Regions from separate parts of the Sinorhizobium sp. CB7 genome, predicted to be linked through region 1. Evidence: riboswitches for the same ligand, from Rfam matches in the RefSeq annotation. Region 1 holds a riboswitch; each other region holds the start of a gene.
What was found. A riboswitch is a leader RNA that binds a small molecule or an ion and turns the genes downstream of it on or off. The one in region 1 is predicted to bind cobalamin.

Region 1 (4,199 bases):
CGGAAAACCGCGTTCCGCACCTTTCCTGGAATTGCTCTAGCTCATGCATCAACACGGACAACCTCCGGAAAGCTCACATCTGGCACCTCAAGTTCTAGATTGCGGACCGAGAGACTGGACAGGGTTCGGCAACTTTGATAGCAGACGTAATGTTATTACATATCAAAGGAGAATTTCCATGATATCCAGATCGACAATGGTCGGAAGTATTGCGGCGGCAGGCATTTTGACGGGCTCGGCTTATGCCGAAGAGGAAAGGCAGGCATGGCGTCTGTTCGTTGCCGATCATACCGCTCCGATAGCTCGGTCATTCGATGCTATGACGGGAAGGCAGACTGGCGAGTTCGGGTTGAAGGGATATGCTGCGCTCTCCGCCAGCGGTTCCGGCCGGACCGTTTTTGCCGTCCAAACCGAAGCCGATACCGTCCAGGCGATCAAATCCGGCGTGACGCTTTCCGACCATGGCGAGCATCGCGATCTGGAAATGTCCGAACCCGAGCTGCTACAGGTTGCCTTCGACGGGAAGCGACCGGTCCACGCCGTCATGCATGGCGACGACGTGGTGCTGTTTTACGACCGGGAGGGCAAAGCGAGGCTTCTCTCCGAAGAAGGAATCCTTACGGGCGAGGCGCACCAAAGGACCATCGATGCGACGGCGCCGCACCATGGAGTCGCCGTCCCCATGGGAGAGAACATGCTTGTTTCCGTTCCCGATACCAAGGCGGAGACGAAGCCGGATGAACTGCCGCCGCGTCTCGGTCTGCGCGTTCTCGATGCGAGCGGCGGGCAGATCGGCGAGGTGGAACCCTGCTCGGCGTTGCACGGGGAGGCCTTCTCGGCGAGGCTTGTCGCCTTTGGCTGCGAAGAAGGCGTCCTGATCGCGCGTCCCGGCAAGCAGGGGACCGTGCAACTCAAAATGCTGGAATATGGCGAAGCACTGCCGAAGGGAAAGGTCACCACCTTGCTCGGCAGCAAGGCCATGCAGTTCTTCCTGGGCAATTACGGCGAAGACAAAATTGCCCTGATCGATCCCGAAAGCGCCGAGCCTTACCGCCTTGTAGACCTGCCGACCCGACGCATCGATTTCGCACTCGATCCTGCGCGCATTAAGAACGCCTACGTGCTCACCGAAGATGGGCAATTGCATGTCATCGATATCCTGAATGGGAAAATCCGCGTATCGGCGACGGTCACCGAGCCCTACAGCAAGGACGGCCACTGGCGCGACCCACGCCCCAGGCTTGCGGTGGCCGGCGATGAGGTTGCCATCACCGATCCCCGCCATGGCCTCGTTCGGATGATCGACATCGACACGATGAAGGAGGTCCGCACCATCGCGGTCGAAGGGCAGCCCTTCAGCATCGTCGCCGTTGGGGGATCCGGGACCGTCCATTGACCGCTTGCCTCCCGCGGCTTGACGCGACCGTCGCGCTCGGCGTAACTGAGCGCGACGGTTCCCCGATGACGACTCAGAAGGGATTAATAGGGAACACGGTGCGGACGACCCAAGAGGGACCAAGACCGTGGCTGCCCCCGCAACTGTAAGCGGATTGCCGATCATCCCCGTGGCGCGAGAGCGCCATGCCACTGTGAGCTTAAGCCTCACGGGAAGGCAGATGAACCGGCGCATATCCGCGAGCCAGGAGACCTGCCGTCGAAGAGAGATCCAATTGAACGGGCGGGGTTGCCCGGAACAGGAGACGACATGATTTCTTTTGACGCCATTTTCAGGCGCAGACCCGCCCGCATGAGACGGACCGGATCCTCTTTTTCGACAAAAGATAATCGCTAGCGCGTCTGCCAGTAATCTGGTGGCACAGCTACCGGCACCGCCGCCGATTGAGCGAGCATTTCCCATCAACACCGGAGCGATCGATCCGCAAAGCGGACACGCCTCCGATTTTCAGTGAGCATTGCCATGTTTCCCCATCCTATTATCCGCAAATCCTTGCCGCGCGCCCTGACCTTCGCCCTTGCGGCGCTCGCTTTCGGGGCAGGCTCGTCGGCTACGTCCGCGGCCCCGACGGTCTATCCTCTGACCATCACCAATTGCGGCCGGTCCGTCACCTTCGAGAAGGCGCCCGAGCGGGTCGTGTCGGTCGGCCAGGCCATGACCGAGATCTTACTGTCGCTCGGTCTTGCCGACCGCATCACCGGAACCGCAGTCTGGTTCAGCCCTGTCCTGAAGCAGTTCGAGGCGGAAAACAGCAGGATCAAACGGCTTGCGGACAATGATCCGAGCTTTGAGTCCGTCGTCGGAACTGATCCCGAACTGGTTGCCGCAGAGTTCGAATGGCATGTCGGTCCGAACGGCTCGGTTGGCAGTTATGATCAGTTTTCGAAGCTCGGGATCAACAGCTATGTTGCGCCGGCCGATTGCGCCGCCAAGGACAATTCCGTCGGCGGGGACGGTGTCCGCAAGGAAATGCTGAAGACCGACCTCATCTATCAGGAAATCGCCGAGCTTGCGCAGATCTTCGACGTTCAGGATCGGGGCGATGCCCTGATCGCAGGCTTGAAAGAGCGTGAGGCCAAGGCGATCGCCTCGGTTGCCAATGCGAAGGCGAAGGGCATTCCCGTCGTCTTCTGGTTCTCCAGCAAGGAGGTGGACGGCGAGGCCTATATGGCCGGACGGAACGGAGCGCCCGCCTATATCATGCAGACCCTCGGCGCAAAGAACGTGATCACCACGAACGAGGAATGGCCGATGGTCGGATGGGAAACGATTGCGGGCCTCAACCCTGACATCATCGTCATTGCCGCCATGGACCGCCGTCGCTATGCCGCCGACGATCCGGCGATCAAGGTGAAGTTCCTTAAGACCGATCCGGTCGCAAGCAAGATCGATGCGGTGGAAAAGAAGCATATCATTGTGATGGACTCGCAGGCGATGAGCCCGTCGATCCGCATTGTCGACGGCATCGAGACATTGGCGGAAGGCATCCGGAAATTCGGGCTGGCCCAGTGAGCATCGCAACAACCACGCAACGAAGCGGGTGGGGCGCCTTTGCCGCCCTGTCCGCACTCTCGCTGATCGCCCTGATGCTGGCGATCAGCCTCGCGGTGTCGATCGGCGAAATCGTCATCCCCTTGCAGACGACCGCGGAAGCAATCGCCAATCGGGTCTTCGGTGCGACCTTCACGATCAAGCCGATCCATGAGGGGATCATCTGGGACTATCGCCTGAGCCGGGCGCTGGTTGCCGCGAGCTCCGGTGCGGCGCTTGCGCTGACGGGCGCCATCCTGCAAGCGCTGCTTCGAAATCCCCTTGCCGAACCCTACGTGCTCGGCATCTCGGCGGGTGCTTCGACCGGCGCCGTCGCCATCATGATCCTCGGCGTCGGGGCCGGGGTCATGACCCTTTCGACCGGCGCCTTCATCGGCGCAGTCGCAGCCTTCGTTCTCGTCTCTCTGCTTGCGGCGGGCGCGGGCGGCGGCGCCGACCGGATCATTCTGGCAGGGGTTGCCGGTTCGCAGCTCTTCAATGCGCTCACCTCCTATATCGTCACGACCTCGGCCAATGCCGAGCAGGCAAGGGGCGTGATGTTCTGGCTGCTCGGCAGCCTCAGCGGCGTTCGCTGGCCGGACGTCTTTCTCGCCATGCCGGTTGCCTTTGCCGGCTTCCTCATCTGCATGTTTCATACCCGCGCGCTCGACGCCTTCACCTTCGGCAGCGATTCCGCAGCTTCACTCGGAATTCCGGTCAGGCGCGTGCGCATTGTCCTGCTCGCCCTGACGGCGCTGATGACGGCCACAATGGTCAGCATCGTCGGCTCGATCGGTTTCGTCGGCCTGGTCATTCCGCATGCCGCGCGCTTCCTCGTCGGTCCCGGACATGGCCGTCTGCTGCCGACAACGGCGCTGATCGGCGCGATCTTCATGGTGCTCGCCGATATCGTCTCGCGCACCATCGTCGCGCAGCAGGTCCTGCCGATCGGTGTGGTCACGGCACTCTTCGGCGCGCCGGCTTTCGCCATCATTCTCTACAAAGCCAGGAGGGCGGTTTGAGCATTTCGATCGAGGATGTGCGGTGGGACGCAGGCGGCGCGATGATCGTCAACGGCGTCACCCTGGAAATCGCCAGCGGCAGGACGCTCGGACTGCTCGGTCCGAACGGCTCGGGCAAGTCCAGCCTGCTGCGCCTCATCTGCCGGCTGCGGCAGGTCAAGAGCGGCGTGATCAGGCTCGGCGATGTCGAC
Region 2 (4,199 bases), on a different contig from region 1:
GGCGAAACTTCTCCTCCGATCCGTGCAATCCGGTGATGCGTCGGCCCGCGCTCGCGTTGAATCCTATTTCTCCAAAATCGAGGACGTCGGACTGCAGGACGTCCAGCTTGTCATCGCCCGTGAACATGGCTTTTCGAGCTGGACCAAGCTCAAGGCCCATTTCGACAGGATCAGTCCCGACGAACTGCCGCGCGATCAGCTCGCCAATCACTTTCTCTCGCTTGCGACGGTTTCCTATTTCGCCCGCATTTCCGCCGATCCAGCCCGTTTCGAGGCAGCTCTCCGCCTGCTGCAGGACCACCCCGTCATTGCGGACGAGAACATTCATGTCGCGGCTGCCATCGGCGACGCCACGCGCGTTGCCCGCTGGCTTGACCGCCAGCCGCAGCTTCTCGACCGCAAGGGCGGACCTTATGATTGGCCACCGCTGCTCTATGCCGCCTATGCGCGTGTGCCGGGTCGCTCAAGCCTTCCGGCAGCACGACTGCTGATCGAACGCGGCGCCAGTCCCAACGCCTTCTACCTCGATGACGGACAATATCGTTTCACGGCGCTAACTGGCGCCTTCGGCGAGGGGGAAGCGGGCAAGCTGCGTCAGCCCGAACATCCGGATTGCATCGCTTTCGCGCGCATCTGCTCGATGCCGGTGCCGATCCGAACGACAGCCAGGCGCTTTATAATCGCATGTTCGAACCGGATAATTCATGTTTGAAATTGCTTCTCGAATACGGGCTCTCGGCTCAGCATCGCAACAATTGGCTGGTGCGGACAGACGGAAAATTCGTGGAGAATTCGCAGACCGTGTTCGACTACCAGCTCGCCTGGGCACTGGAAAAACGCATGCCCGAGCGCGTCAGGCTGCTGGTTGAACACGGCGCCGATGTCATCAGACCGGTCAACGGACGGACGCCTTTCGAATGGGCCCAGCTCGGCGGCGACCGGGAGCTGGCGTTGTATCTCGTGAGAAAGGGAGCAGTTGCGGTCCGACTGAAGCCAGAAGACCAGCTCCATATTTCGATCATGAATACGGAACTTCCGATCGAAGAGGTGGTCGGGATGATGCGGGAGCTCACCAGTCCGGCGCAGATGCAACGCGTCCATCCAGCAATGCTGCATGAAGCGGTCGCCGACAACGCTTTCGAACCGGTCAGACGCATGCTGACGCTCGGTTTCGATGTCAACGCCATGACGAGCCGAGCGCCGCTACATGAGGCAGCCCTGCATGGCCATATCGAGATGGCAAAGCTCCTGATCGAGCATGGCGCCGATACGAAAATCCGCGATCCTTACCACTATGCGCCGCCGATTGGTTGGGCCGAGTACAACGGCCAGCCGGACATGGTCAACTTTCTTAGAGATCAGTCGCTCGATATCTTCGCTGCGGCTGCCTATGGCATGATGGATCAGCTCACTGCGTTGCTTGACGCCGATCCGTCACTGATGGAGAGAACATTTGGAAGCTTCCGGCCCAGCGGCAGAGCGGATCCGGATCGCGACTGGCTCACTCCGCTCGGCTTTGCCGTTCTCAACGGCCGCTTCGAGGTAATCCATTTCCTGATGAAGCGAGGTGCCGATCCCACGATCAGGAATACATCCGGCCGTTCGCTGAAGCATGTGGCACGGGAAATGGGCGATGAAGCGCTCTTCTCGATTCTTGACGGCCACACACCGATGACGTGAGCCTCGGCCGGCGCCTTGCGATCCGCTTGCTTTCTGCGAGCGCATCGCGCATACCGGTGGGGTCAGGTGCCCGCGCAAGCGGGAGAATCGGGAATCCGGTGAAAATCCGGAACGTGCCCAACGCTGTATGGCGGATGCCTGCCGCAGGATTGAGCTTTCTCAAGCTCTTTTCAGATGGTTGCCACTGGTTCCTGAACCGGGAAGGCAGCGGCGGGCAGAGGAAGCCTAGTCAGAAGACCGGCCTGGCGAGATAGGCTGACCCGCGTGGACGGCGGGGAGGTCAGCATTGTTGGGGAGTTGACGATGCGACCAGAATCTGCGGACTTTCTTGTCCGTGCGGAAGCTTTTTCCGTCACTGAACGTGAGGCTGTATACCACGCCATTGAAACACGGCGGGATGTCCGTGACCAGTTCCTGCCTGATCCCTTGCCCGATGACTTGGTGAACCGGCTTCTCCAGGCGGCGCACAACGCACCTTCCGTCGGCTTCATGCAGCCATGGAACTTCATCCTCGTGCGCGATGCAGACGTGCGTGAGAGAGCCTGGCAGGCCTTCGACCGGGCGAACCGCGAGGCGGCGCTGATGTTCGAGGAAGAACGGCGCGAGACCTATCGCTCCCTGAAACTCGAAGGCATCCGCAAGGCGCCGCTCAGCATCTGCGTCACCTGCGATCCGGATCGCGGCGGCAAGGTCGTGATCGGGCGGACCCACAATCCGCGCATGGATGTCTATTCGACGGTCTGCGCCATTCAGAACCTATGGCTGGCGGCCCGCGCCGAAGGGGTTGGGGTTGGCTGGGTCAGCATTTTTCATAACAGCGACATCCGTAATATCCTCGGCATTCCAGAAAGGATCGAGATTGTTGCCTGGCTCTGTGTTGGATATGTCGATAAGCTTTACAGCGAACCGGAACTGGCAGTGAAGGGCTGGCGGCAACGTCTGCCGCTCGAAGAACTGGTCTTCAGCGAGCGCTGGGGAAACACTCCCTGAGCTGTTTGCCTATAGCGTTTCAGCTTTTCATGGAGGCGCAGAACCGCTCTAACTTTTTATTTTTGCGCAATTCCGGACGGAAAACCGCTTCGCACTTTTCCTGGAACTGCTCTATTGCTGCGGCTGCGGGCCGGGAAGGGCCGGTTTTTTCAGGTCGATCTTCCCTTGGGCGTCGTCGAGGAATTGTGGACCGACCTGGCGGACCTTGTTTGCTGCCGGGTCGTAAGGTCGCTCCGGTGGCGGTGCTGGCGAATTGAGCGCCGTGGTCGACGTCGGCTGGGATTTCTTCGTTTCTATCCTGGTGACCGAACTTTCCGGTGTCGACGCCTGTTCGCCGTTGCGCCGCAACTGCTCGTAATAGGCCGAGAAATTGCAGGTGCAGGACGATTTTTCTCCCGGAGGCCGGTTTCGATAGGCAAAAGCGTTGGGCATTGCGCTATAGGGGGCACCGGTCGAAACCGAAACCATGTCGTCCGCCTCCTGAGTGGAGAGGACCCGATAGAAAAGCTCCGTTTGAACGCCCGGACACATCCGTGCGCAAGTTTCCGCGTCCCGCTGGAAATCATTAGGCCCCGCATGGGATGAGAGCGGAAAGAACCCGCCGTCACAGGTTCTCACGCAGACGGTGCTGACATCGGCGGGATATTCGCGTGGGTCAGAATAATTCCCGATGTCGCGAGGATCACTGCCCATCGGCGGAATGAAAGTCTCCTGCGGCATCCGTCGGCCGATGTCCCGGTCAGGGTCAATGAGTGCATCGGGCGTCACAATGCTGGCTTCATTGCAGCCGTTTTCCTCCAGCGAGGCGAGCAGATGGCGCCGGAGCCCGTCATCCGGACGACTGGTCAGATTGATCTGGTTCCGCCTGTCGATCAGGTAGCGGATATTGTCGCGCATGCGATCAAGTGCGGCCTGCAGTTCCTCGCACATTGGGGCGTTCTCGCCGTTGACAATGACGAAGCTGCCGCCCGAGCAGCCGTAATCGCGCAGATCGTTCTGCACCTTGCGCATTTCGAGGTTCTGCTGGGCGATTGCATTTGCGTATTGCCGCGTTTCGGGATTGTTGCCGACGACTTCGCGAAGATCCGCCAGACGCGCCCTCAGATCGTCACAGAGCGCGCTTGTCTGCGCTGCCGCGGGTGCTGCAAGGAGGGGCAGGACGAGAAGAAAGGAAAGGCTCCGGCGTTTCACTGTTTCTTCCTTCGCAGGCGACCGGCGAAAGGTTCCAGCCGGCTCACGGGGCATCAAGACTTAAGTTGGCTATCGTATACAGCTCCAGCCTTAACAAGCCTTTGCAAAAAATTAGAACGGCCGGCGAGAAATGTCCACGACGGACGCTCGCCGGCTGTGCTGATCATGCTGCCCGGGCGAGTTCCAGTGTCGTCTCTCTTGCGAGCAGTTCCCCCTCGATCTCGGCGACGGACTTCATTCTCTCAAGAAGATCCTCCGTGACTTCCCAGGCGATGGCGACGGCGTGGACGGAACCGATCTTCTGCGGATCGCCGATCCGCTCGCCCGGGCATCCCATG
Region 3 (4,199 bases), on a different contig from region 1:
GGAACTGGACAAAGTGCTGAACCGGGATTGGCTGAAGAGCCTGCTGGGCTAGGCCCCTACAGCTCGCCAAAAACCTCGCGCCGTCGCCTGTCCAGTTCCTCACTGTAGCGGCGCAGCGTATGGCTCTCGCTGAGCTGACCGACGACCTTGCGCTCAATCAGATTGTTGACGACCGCAAGCGCTTCGCTTTCCGTCTTGTCGAAGATCGCAGCCGCCTGTTTGGCATTCATTTGCGGCAGCAGAAAATCATTCCGGTATTTGATGAAGTCGGCGAGACTTTGATTTTCTTCATCCTTGTCGACAAGGCCTGCATAGACATCCGGCACAAGGACGATACCGGCATATTTTTCCGAATCATCGAGAAGGATGACGCGCTGGGTGGAACCGATCGGGAACTGCCGGCGGAATTCGGCCACGCTGACATTGGCATTGGCCGTGCGCACGTCGGACCGCATCAGTCTGTTGACCGTCAGATTGCGGATCCAGCCGACATCATGGGCACTGCGGATGCTTTCACCGCGCAGATGGAATCGCCATGTCGCGAACGAGTAGCCGAAGGTTGTCCGGACGACCAGGGACGAGGTGATGACCGAGGCAAGCACCAGCGCGGTAATGGCAAAGTCGCCGGTGATCTCCAAGGCCAGGAACGTCATCGTCAGCGGACCGCCGATGATCGCCACGGCGAGCGAGCTCATCCCAACGACGGCATAGATCACCGGCGTCAGCGTAGCGTTCGCGAAATAGGGAGCCGAATAGGCGAAGAGTTTGCCGAGCAGGGCACCCATGAAGAGCGAGGCGAAGAACAGACCGCCCCTGAAGCCCGAGCCGATCGACACGGCTGATGCGAGCGATTTCAACAGGAAAAGCCCGATCAGCGATGGGATCGCGACATCGCGGGCAAGATTCAGGTGCAGAGCACCGTGGCCCGCCGAAAGGACCTGCGGCGAGATCATGGCGAGCAAGCCGACAACAATGCCTCCGAGCGCCGGACGGAAAGGCGGAGCGATGGAACTCTTGCGCGCCACTTCCTCGACGGCGGATACCGCCTGCATGAGCAGGATGCCGACGCCGGCACAGAAGGCTCCCAGAAGAATTGCGGGCACGTAGTCGGCCGTCGCGACGCTGCCGAATTCTCCGACATCGATCATAAAGTCGCTGCCGGCGAGAAGACGGGCCACGATCGTCGCAATCAGGGCGGAGACGACCACCGGGGTCAGCGACACGATCGTATAGGTGCCGATGATGAGTTCGAAAGCATAAAAGGCGCCCGTCAAGGGTGCATTGAAGGCGGCGGCGATTGCGCCCGCGGCACCGCAGCCAACCAGCGTCCTTAGATCGGCGCGACGCAATTGCAGTTTGTAGCCGACCTTGGAGGCAATGCCGGCGGCGAGCTGGGTGTAACCGGCCTCAAGGCCGACCGAAGCGCCGAAACCGTTGGAAATCACGTTCTGGACTGCGACGAGGATGCTGTCGGTCAGGGACAAACGGCCGCCATGAAGCGCGTTGGCTTCGATCGGGTCAACCATCGGTTTCTTCCGCGTCTTGGCGAGGAGGAAGATCAGCAGGCCAAGGATGATGCCACCCGCGACTGGCGCAACCAACAGCAGAAAGCGGTTATCTATGTCACTTGCACTCAGACGTTCGGCCTCACCGATGCCGAAAATCAGGCTGTGCATCTTCGTCGATACAAGGCTCATGGCGGTCACCGCGAGGCCGGAGGTGACGCCGATAAGGGCTCCGGCGAAGACGAGACCGAGTTCGCTGCGACGGACAAGCGCCCTCAGGCGACCAGGGTCGAAGAGTGTATAGAGGATGCCGAGACGGCGCGGTTCAAATTTCTGCAGCATGGAAAAGATGGGTGATTTGCGTGTCCTGATCCGGAGGCGTTCGCCTCTATAGTCGTTGAACGTCAAAGAATTGCGGCAGAAGACCGGCAAGTTTCTTTTTTTTCTTGCAGGTTTCGTCGTTGGAACATTCGGTGTCGCATAATTGGCGTTGATTGACTTGCGAGAACCGAACGCCTAATCATTGCGGCATACGGATGGTTCCCGAGCGGCGATGTTGTCGCATGGGATGAAAAGGGAATGTGAAGGAGCGGACCCATGCCGGGCGCTCTCATCACAGCCGACCCCGCGACTGTAGAGCGGTCAGGGTCTTCCGTTCGGTTCCTTCGAATTTTCGTCGGCGGCCCGCATGGCGCGGGCGGGCGAGAAGGAGGGGAGCCGGAAAAAGCCACTGGCGTGGCATCATGATCAACCGCGGCGGGACGCCTCTATTTCTACGAATCGTCCGCCTTTTCATGATTGCAAGCCGGGAAGGCGAGGGAGATCCGCTGGTGCACGATCAGGGCGACCCGAAACGGTCTGCCCCGGTCGCGGTGCCTTACCCGCGAGCCAGGAGACCTGCCATGCGTGTCGGGCGGAAGCCCATCGATGGGGAAAATCCCCGCTGCCAGCACGGAGGTTGTCATGGCGCTGAAATTATTCCTGCGTTCGCTTTGCGCGAACGTCCTTCCGTGCTTTCCGGTCGCGTCTCGCGCCGATTTGCGTCCGCTCGTGTAACGACCGGAGCCATTGATGCCATTTCAGTCATCAGGCGCCGCTCTCGTTCTCGGCGGCGCTCGCTCCGGCAAATCCCGCTTCGCCGAATCGCTTGTCATGTCCTCTGGTCCCGAACGCCACTATGTGGCGACCGGCCGCGCCTGGGACGAGGAGATGCGATGCCGCATCGAACAGCATAAGTCCGATCGGGACGCGCTCTGGACGACGCACGAGGAGCCGCTCGATCTTGTGAGTTGTCTGCGCACAATCGATGCCGATGGCAGAGCCATACTCATCGACTGTCTGACGCTTTGGGTCACGAACCTGATGATGGAGGAGCGCAATATGGCGAGTGAATTTGCCGCTCTCATCGAATTCCTGCCGATGGCGCGGGCGCGCCTCGTCTTTGTTTCCAATGAGGTCGGTCTCGGCATCGTGCCGGAAAACCGCATGGCGCGCGAATTTCGCGACCAGGCCGGCCGGCTTCACCAGATGGTCGCCGCAGCAGTGGCCGAAGTCTATTTCGTAGCGGCGGGGCTGCCGCTCAAAATGAAGGGTTGATCCGCATGAACCAGGAAAAGATTCCAGCCACCGTCATCACCGGCTTTCTGGGCGCCGGCAAGACGACGATGATCCGCAACCTGCTTTCCAATACCAACGGCAAGAAGATCGCCCTCATCATCAACGAATTCGGCGATCTCGGCGTTGACGGTGAGGTATTGAAAGGGTGCGGTGCGGAGAACTGCACGGAGGACGACATCATCGAGCTTACCAATGGCTGCATATGCTGCACGGTCGCCGATGACTTCATCCCGACCATGACCAAGCTGCTGGAACGCGAGCGGCGCCCCGACCACATCGTGATCGAGACCTCGGGTCTGGCACTGCCGCAGCCATTGGTCGCCGCCTTCAACTGGCCCGATATTCGCACGCAAGTGACGGTTGACGGCGTCGTTACCGTCGTCGACAGCGCGGCAGTCGCCGCTGGTCGCTTCGCCGACGATCACGATGCAGTCGAATCGCGTCGCGTCGAGGACGATTCCCTCGATCATGAAAGCCCGATCGAAGAGCTGTTCGAAGACCAGCTCACCTGCGCAGACCTTATCGTCCTGAATAAGACGGATCTCATCGACAGCGACGGTCTCGGCCGCGTCCGCGAAGAGGTCGCTTCCCGGATCGCCCGCAAGCCGACAATGATCGAGGCCAGGAATGGCGAAGTGCCTGCCGCCATCCTGCTCGGCCTCGGCATTGGAGCGGAAGCTGATGTCGCAAACCGCAAGTCGCACCACGAGCTGGAGCATGAGGACGGTACGCCGCACGATCACGATGAATTCGACAGCTTCGTCGTCGAGCTCGGTCCGATTGGCGATCCGGCGACCTTTGTCGAAAAGCTGAAGGGCGTGATCGCCGAACATGATGTGCTGCGCCTCAAGGGTTTCGTTGATGTCCCCGGCAAGCCGATGCGCTTGCAGATTCAAGCGGTCGGCAGCCGCATAGACAACTATTTCGATCGGGCCTGGGAACCGGGCGAAGCCCGCGTCACCCGCCTCGTCGTGATCGGCCTACATGAAATGGACGAGGGCGAAGTGCGTAAGGCGATCGAGGGATTGATATAAGATCGGGCAATGCATCTACTTCTAGCCCAGAAAGGGACGATCA
Region 4 (4,199 bases), on a different contig from region 1:
TCGCCGGTCCCGGCGTGTTCGGCCCGCCAAAGGATCGGGAAATGGCACTCGCAGTTCTGCGGGAGGCCGTGGGGACTGGAGTAAATCATATCGACACCAGTGACTTCTACGGCCCGCACGTCACCAATCAGCTTATCGCCGAGGCGCTCCATCCCTATCCGGACGACTTGGTGATTGTCACGAAAGTCGGTGCGTCCCGCGGTGACGATGCATCATGGCGCCCTGCCCTCAGCCCGGGCGATCTCGTCCGCCAGGTTCACGACAACCTCAGGAACCTCCGAGTCGAGGTGCTCGATGTCGTCAATCTGCGCGTTCCGGGCACAATACACGAACCAGCGGAGGGGTCGATCGAGGAGCCATTTGCTGTCCTTGCCGAGCTACAACGCCAAGGGCTCATCCGGCAACTCGGCTTGAGCAATGTCACCCTCGCACAAGTCGAAGAAGCGCGTGGCATCGCCGAGGTCGCATGCGTCCAGAACCAATACAATCTCGCGTTCCGCGCCGATGACGGCCTTATCGACACATTGGCGGCGGCCGGCATCGCTTACGTGCCTTTCTGGCCACTGGGTGGCATGACGCCACTTCAATCGTCGATCCTTTCAACGGTGGCGACGCAACTCGACGCCACGCCGATGCAAATCGCCCTCGCCTGGTTGCTGCACCGGGCGCCAAACATTCTCCTCATCCCTGGAACGTCATCGCTGGCGCATCTGAGTGAAAATCTCGCAGCCGCCAAACTGACGCTATCTAACGAAGCGCTCGCCCAGTTGGATGCGATCGGAGAGCAAAAGCCAGAACCTGCCGTGTCTGCTTGAACGCCGCAGCGCGGTGCCTAAAAGTGTGCGCTGTTTCGGGCGACATCCCGCTCCAACTTTTCGATCGAGAGATGGATTCAGATTTCAGGTCGATCCGACCTGAAATCATCCCGATCTAAAGGGTCTTTGCCGCATTGAGCTGCCGGGAAACATCCCTGCTGTTCAAATGAAAACTGCGGCCCGGCGGTATATTTGCAGCCGCAATCTTCGCCGAGGCCGCCGCGTCGAAAGCGACGGAATGCATCGTGAAATAGGCGAGGCAATCCTCTCGTTGCGGCGTGAAGCCGAGCAGGCTGCGAAAGGCCAGCCTGTGAATGACGCAAACGCCGCCGTGATCCACGGCGGCGAATTGCAGAGCATCGATGTCCTCGCGCCATTCGGCGACAAGGCGGGGCAATATCAGGCCTCGAAACGGCGATAGATGCTGCCGCTGAGAGAACCGAGCAGCACCCAGAAAAGCAGGCTCGTCAACACGGCTGCGACGACGAACTGATGCTCCAGCGCCTCCGGCGCCAGCGCATGCTCTCCTTCAGGGGCCGCAGGGGCGCCGATCAGATGCGGCGCGGCGATCAGAACGACAGCGAGCACGGCAGCCCAGGGCTTGCGCTGGAAGGCGATAAGCCCGATGGCGGCGGCGGTCGCGACGGCCGTTCCAACCCACCAGATCTGCCGCTCACCAAGCGGAGCAGCCTGCGTGCCCGGCAGTTCCGGCGGCAGGCCGAGCATCGGCGCCAGCATCACGCAGGCAAATCCGGCAAGCCCCCACAGCAGGCCATCGCGCCATGTAACCGGCTTGCCGCGCAACGCGATGAGGCCCGTTAGAACCAGCGAATAGCCGATCGCGGTCAGGATATTGGCGGCGACCGTGAAGGCGTTGCGCTCGAAGCCGTCGGCCGGCTCCCAGCCGCCTTCCTCATGTTCGTGCGCGGCCACGGCGGTATGATCGTGCGCGGCGGGCGCTGCAGCATCGGCATCGTGCGCGGGTGCTTCGCCAGCCTTCTCATAGACTTCCGCCTTGAGGATAAGCTGGCTCGTGCCGATAAATTGCGCGACGCTGACGGCAACACCGACGATCAGGCCAACAATGACCGATGTGAAGACGATCGAACGGAAAAGCGACATGGCTCTAACCGCTCAGTGGCAGGGAAACGCGTTGGCATGGCGCGTATCATGCGCCGCATTGTGAACGACTTCGAGATGCGAGAAGCCGACGAAACCGACAATGACCAAACCGAAGCAGATGGCGATCACCGACTGCAAAATTTTGCCGGCCTTGACGTCGGTCGTGACGACAGTGGAAGCAGTTTGCTGAACAGGCATGAAACGTCCCCTCATCCAGCGCAGAGATAAATTGATGAGCCGGCGATCTGCGCAAGGCGGCGGCTCCCGAGTGGAATGGTATAGCCTGGAGGGACGAAAAGGCCGCAACGACGGAAATAAGTTGCCGAGAGTGGCAATTTCCATCAGCATCGCAGTCTCGGGACACCCCGCCCGACTTGGACATCATTCAATGGCAGGTCTCCTGGCTTGCGGGTCACAATCCGGAACCGCGCCTTCCCGGTTTAAATACCAGTGGCCGGAATTGGTCCTCGGACTCGCCGCTCACAGTTGCGGGGGCAGCCACGAATCGGGCCCCTCATGGGTCATCCCTATCGTGTTCCCTTTTCATCCCCGAAGCTTGGCTTACGGGGAACCATCGAATGAAGGAACTATCACTCAGCATGCCGGGCGGTGTCAATACGGCCGCTGCGCGTCCTATTCATGCGGCGGCCTCTTTGCCCATTGTTCCAGTGTCATGCGGATGAAGGCGAGAGCGGCGGCACGCGCCTCAGCCAGGTCGCGCGGATCCTTGACATCCTCTGCAAGACGCGTCTCCAGCTTCGCCATGGTGTCCGTCATCCAGCGCGCCATCGGCTCGTTCCCGGCCGCATAGCGCTGCTTCAGGCGGATGAACGCGGCGTCGATGTCCTCGGAAGAGAGCGGTCTGTCAGGTTTCATGCTATCCGCTTTCTTTCTCGAGGAAGGTCCTAGCGCGCCGGGATGGCTTTCAAATAGGCCGCGATCGCGTCACGGTCGGAAGCGGGTAGACGGGCGATATTCTTCTGGACATCGACCATGGAGCCACCGACCGAATCGAAGTCAGGCGTGAAGCCGGTCTCTAGATAGCTCGCGATATCACTCGCGCTCCAGGAGCCAACCGCCTTCGAGCCGGGTGTAATGTCCGGAATACGGCCCCTGCCCTCCGGGTTCGGCGCGCCAGCCAGCCACTGGTCCTTGAGGAAGCCGCCAAGAGCATCGCGCGGCGTATGGCATTCGCCGCAGTGGCCAAGCCCTTCGACGAGATATTGACCATGCTTGACCTTGTCGTCGGCGTCAGCGAGCACAACACGCGGCTGATCATTGAAATAGAGGAATTTCCATCCCCCGAGCGCCAGCCGGATATTGAACGGAAACGGTAGTTCATGAGGCGGCGCCACATTGCTGCTTTTCGGCAGCGTCTTCAGAAAAGCAAAGAGATCGTTGACGTCCTTGTCGCTCATGCGCGTATAGGAGCCGTAGGGAAAGGACGGATAGAGATGCTCGCCGTTCCTGCCGACGCCGCGCTTCATGGCATTGCCGAAGTCGGCCAGCGTCCAGGTACCGATGCCGGCCGTTTCGTCCGGGGAGATGTTTGGAACGTGGAAGGTGCCGAAGGGGCTGTTCAGGGCCAGCCCTCCCGAAAGCACAAGCCGCGCATCGCCCTGGGCGCCGGGCGCCACATGACAGCTGACGCAGCCACCTGCCCAGAAAACCATCTCGCCGTTCTTGACGTCAGGCGCCCCGAGATTGGCCCAATGGCTTTCGGGCAGCGGATCCGGGCGGGTGACGAAATAGAAGGCGCCCGCCCCGATGACAGCGAGACCGACAAGACAGAGCAGCACTTTCGCGACTATCGCAGCCATTGGCTTCCTTCTTAGAAATATCGGAGATCTTTGCGCTGCATAAGATGAGAGAACCGCGCCGGAGGCAAGACCGGCGCGGTACAGATGCGGCGGTGGCGCCGAAACGACCTACCGATCAGCCTCAGAGCCGGATGATTTCAGGTCGAATCGACCTGAAATCTGGATCCGCCTCTAAATCAAAAAGTCAGAGCGGGATGTTGTCCGAAAACCGCGCACACTTTTCGGCATCCCGCTCTAGTCAACTTTGATGCGGTAGTTCTCATGACAGCCGCTGCAGTTGGCGCCAAGTGATTTGACGGCGGCACCGACAGCCGCAGCATCCGCTGGAAGCTGAGCGACCAGGGTCTCTGCGTCGGTGGAGAGTTTCTCAGCGCGTGCCTTGAAGTCGCTCATATTTTCCCAGATCTTCGGGCTCGCCGCCTTGTCGCCGGTTTCCGAGCCT

Region 2: linked by a shared signal. The riboswitch ahead of bluB (5,6-dimethylbenzimidazole synthase) and the one ahead of AAE029_RS35715 (ABC transporter substrate-binding protein) in region 1 are both predicted to bind cobalamin.
Region 3: linked by a shared signal. The riboswitch ahead of cobU (bifunctional adenosylcobinamide kinase/adenosylcobinamide-phosphate guanylyltransferase) and the one ahead of AAE029_RS35715 (ABC transporter substrate-binding protein) in region 1 are both predicted to bind cobalamin.
Region 4: linked by a shared signal. The riboswitch ahead of AAE029_RS16035 (CbtB-domain containing protein) and the one ahead of AAE029_RS35715 (ABC transporter substrate-binding protein) in region 1 are both predicted to bind cobalamin.

The regions. Positions count from the first base shown of each region.
Region 1 is NZ_JAULLL010000040.1:13,457-17,655, reverse strand. It holds gene aztD (zinc metallochaperone AztD) at 179-1,396, shown strand; cobalamin riboswitch at 1,435-1,671, shown strand; gene AAE029_RS35715 (ABC transporter substrate-binding protein) at 1,919-2,968, shown strand; gene AAE029_RS35710 (FecCD family ABC transporter permease) at 3,043-4,008, shown strand; gene AAE029_RS35705 (ABC transporter ATP-binding protein) at 4,005-4,199, shown strand, end outside.
Region 2 is NZ_JAULLL010000002.1:377,157-381,355, forward strand. It holds partial or broken gene AAE029_RS05965 (ankyrin repeat domain-containing protein) at 1-1,680, shown strand, start outside; cobalamin riboswitch at 1,728-1,941, shown strand; gene bluB (5,6-dimethylbenzimidazole synthase) at 1,984-2,670, shown strand; gene AAE029_RS05975 (DUF2865 domain-containing protein) at 2,782-3,861, opposite strand; gene AAE029_RS05980 (acyl-homoserine-lactone synthase) at 4,025-4,199, opposite strand, start outside.
Region 3 is NZ_JAULLL010000002.1:262,857-267,055, forward strand. It holds gene AAE029_RS05420 (cobyric acid synthase) at 1-52, shown strand, start outside; gene AAE029_RS05425 (chloride channel protein) at 57-1,847, opposite strand; cobalamin riboswitch at 2,026-2,425, shown strand; gene cobU (bifunctional adenosylcobinamide kinase/adenosylcobinamide-phosphate guanylyltransferase) at 2,577-3,101, shown strand; gene cobW (cobalamin biosynthesis protein CobW) at 3,107-4,156, shown strand; gene cobN (cobaltochelatase subunit CobN) at 4,166-4,199, shown strand, end outside.
Region 4 is NZ_JAULLL010000008.1:13,232-17,430, reverse strand. It holds gene AAE029_RS16050 (aldo/keto reductase family oxidoreductase) at 1-815, shown strand, start outside; gene AAE029_RS16045 (hypothetical protein) at 931-1,212, opposite strand; gene AAE029_RS16040 (CbtA family protein) at 1,215-1,937, opposite strand; gene AAE029_RS16035 (CbtB-domain containing protein) at 1,950-2,135, opposite strand; cobalamin riboswitch at 2,310-2,528, opposite strand; gene AAE029_RS16030 (hypothetical protein) at 2,571-2,813, opposite strand; gene AAE029_RS16025 (cytochrome c) at 2,843-3,757, opposite strand; gene AAE029_RS16020 (cytochrome c) at 3,992-4,199, opposite strand, start outside.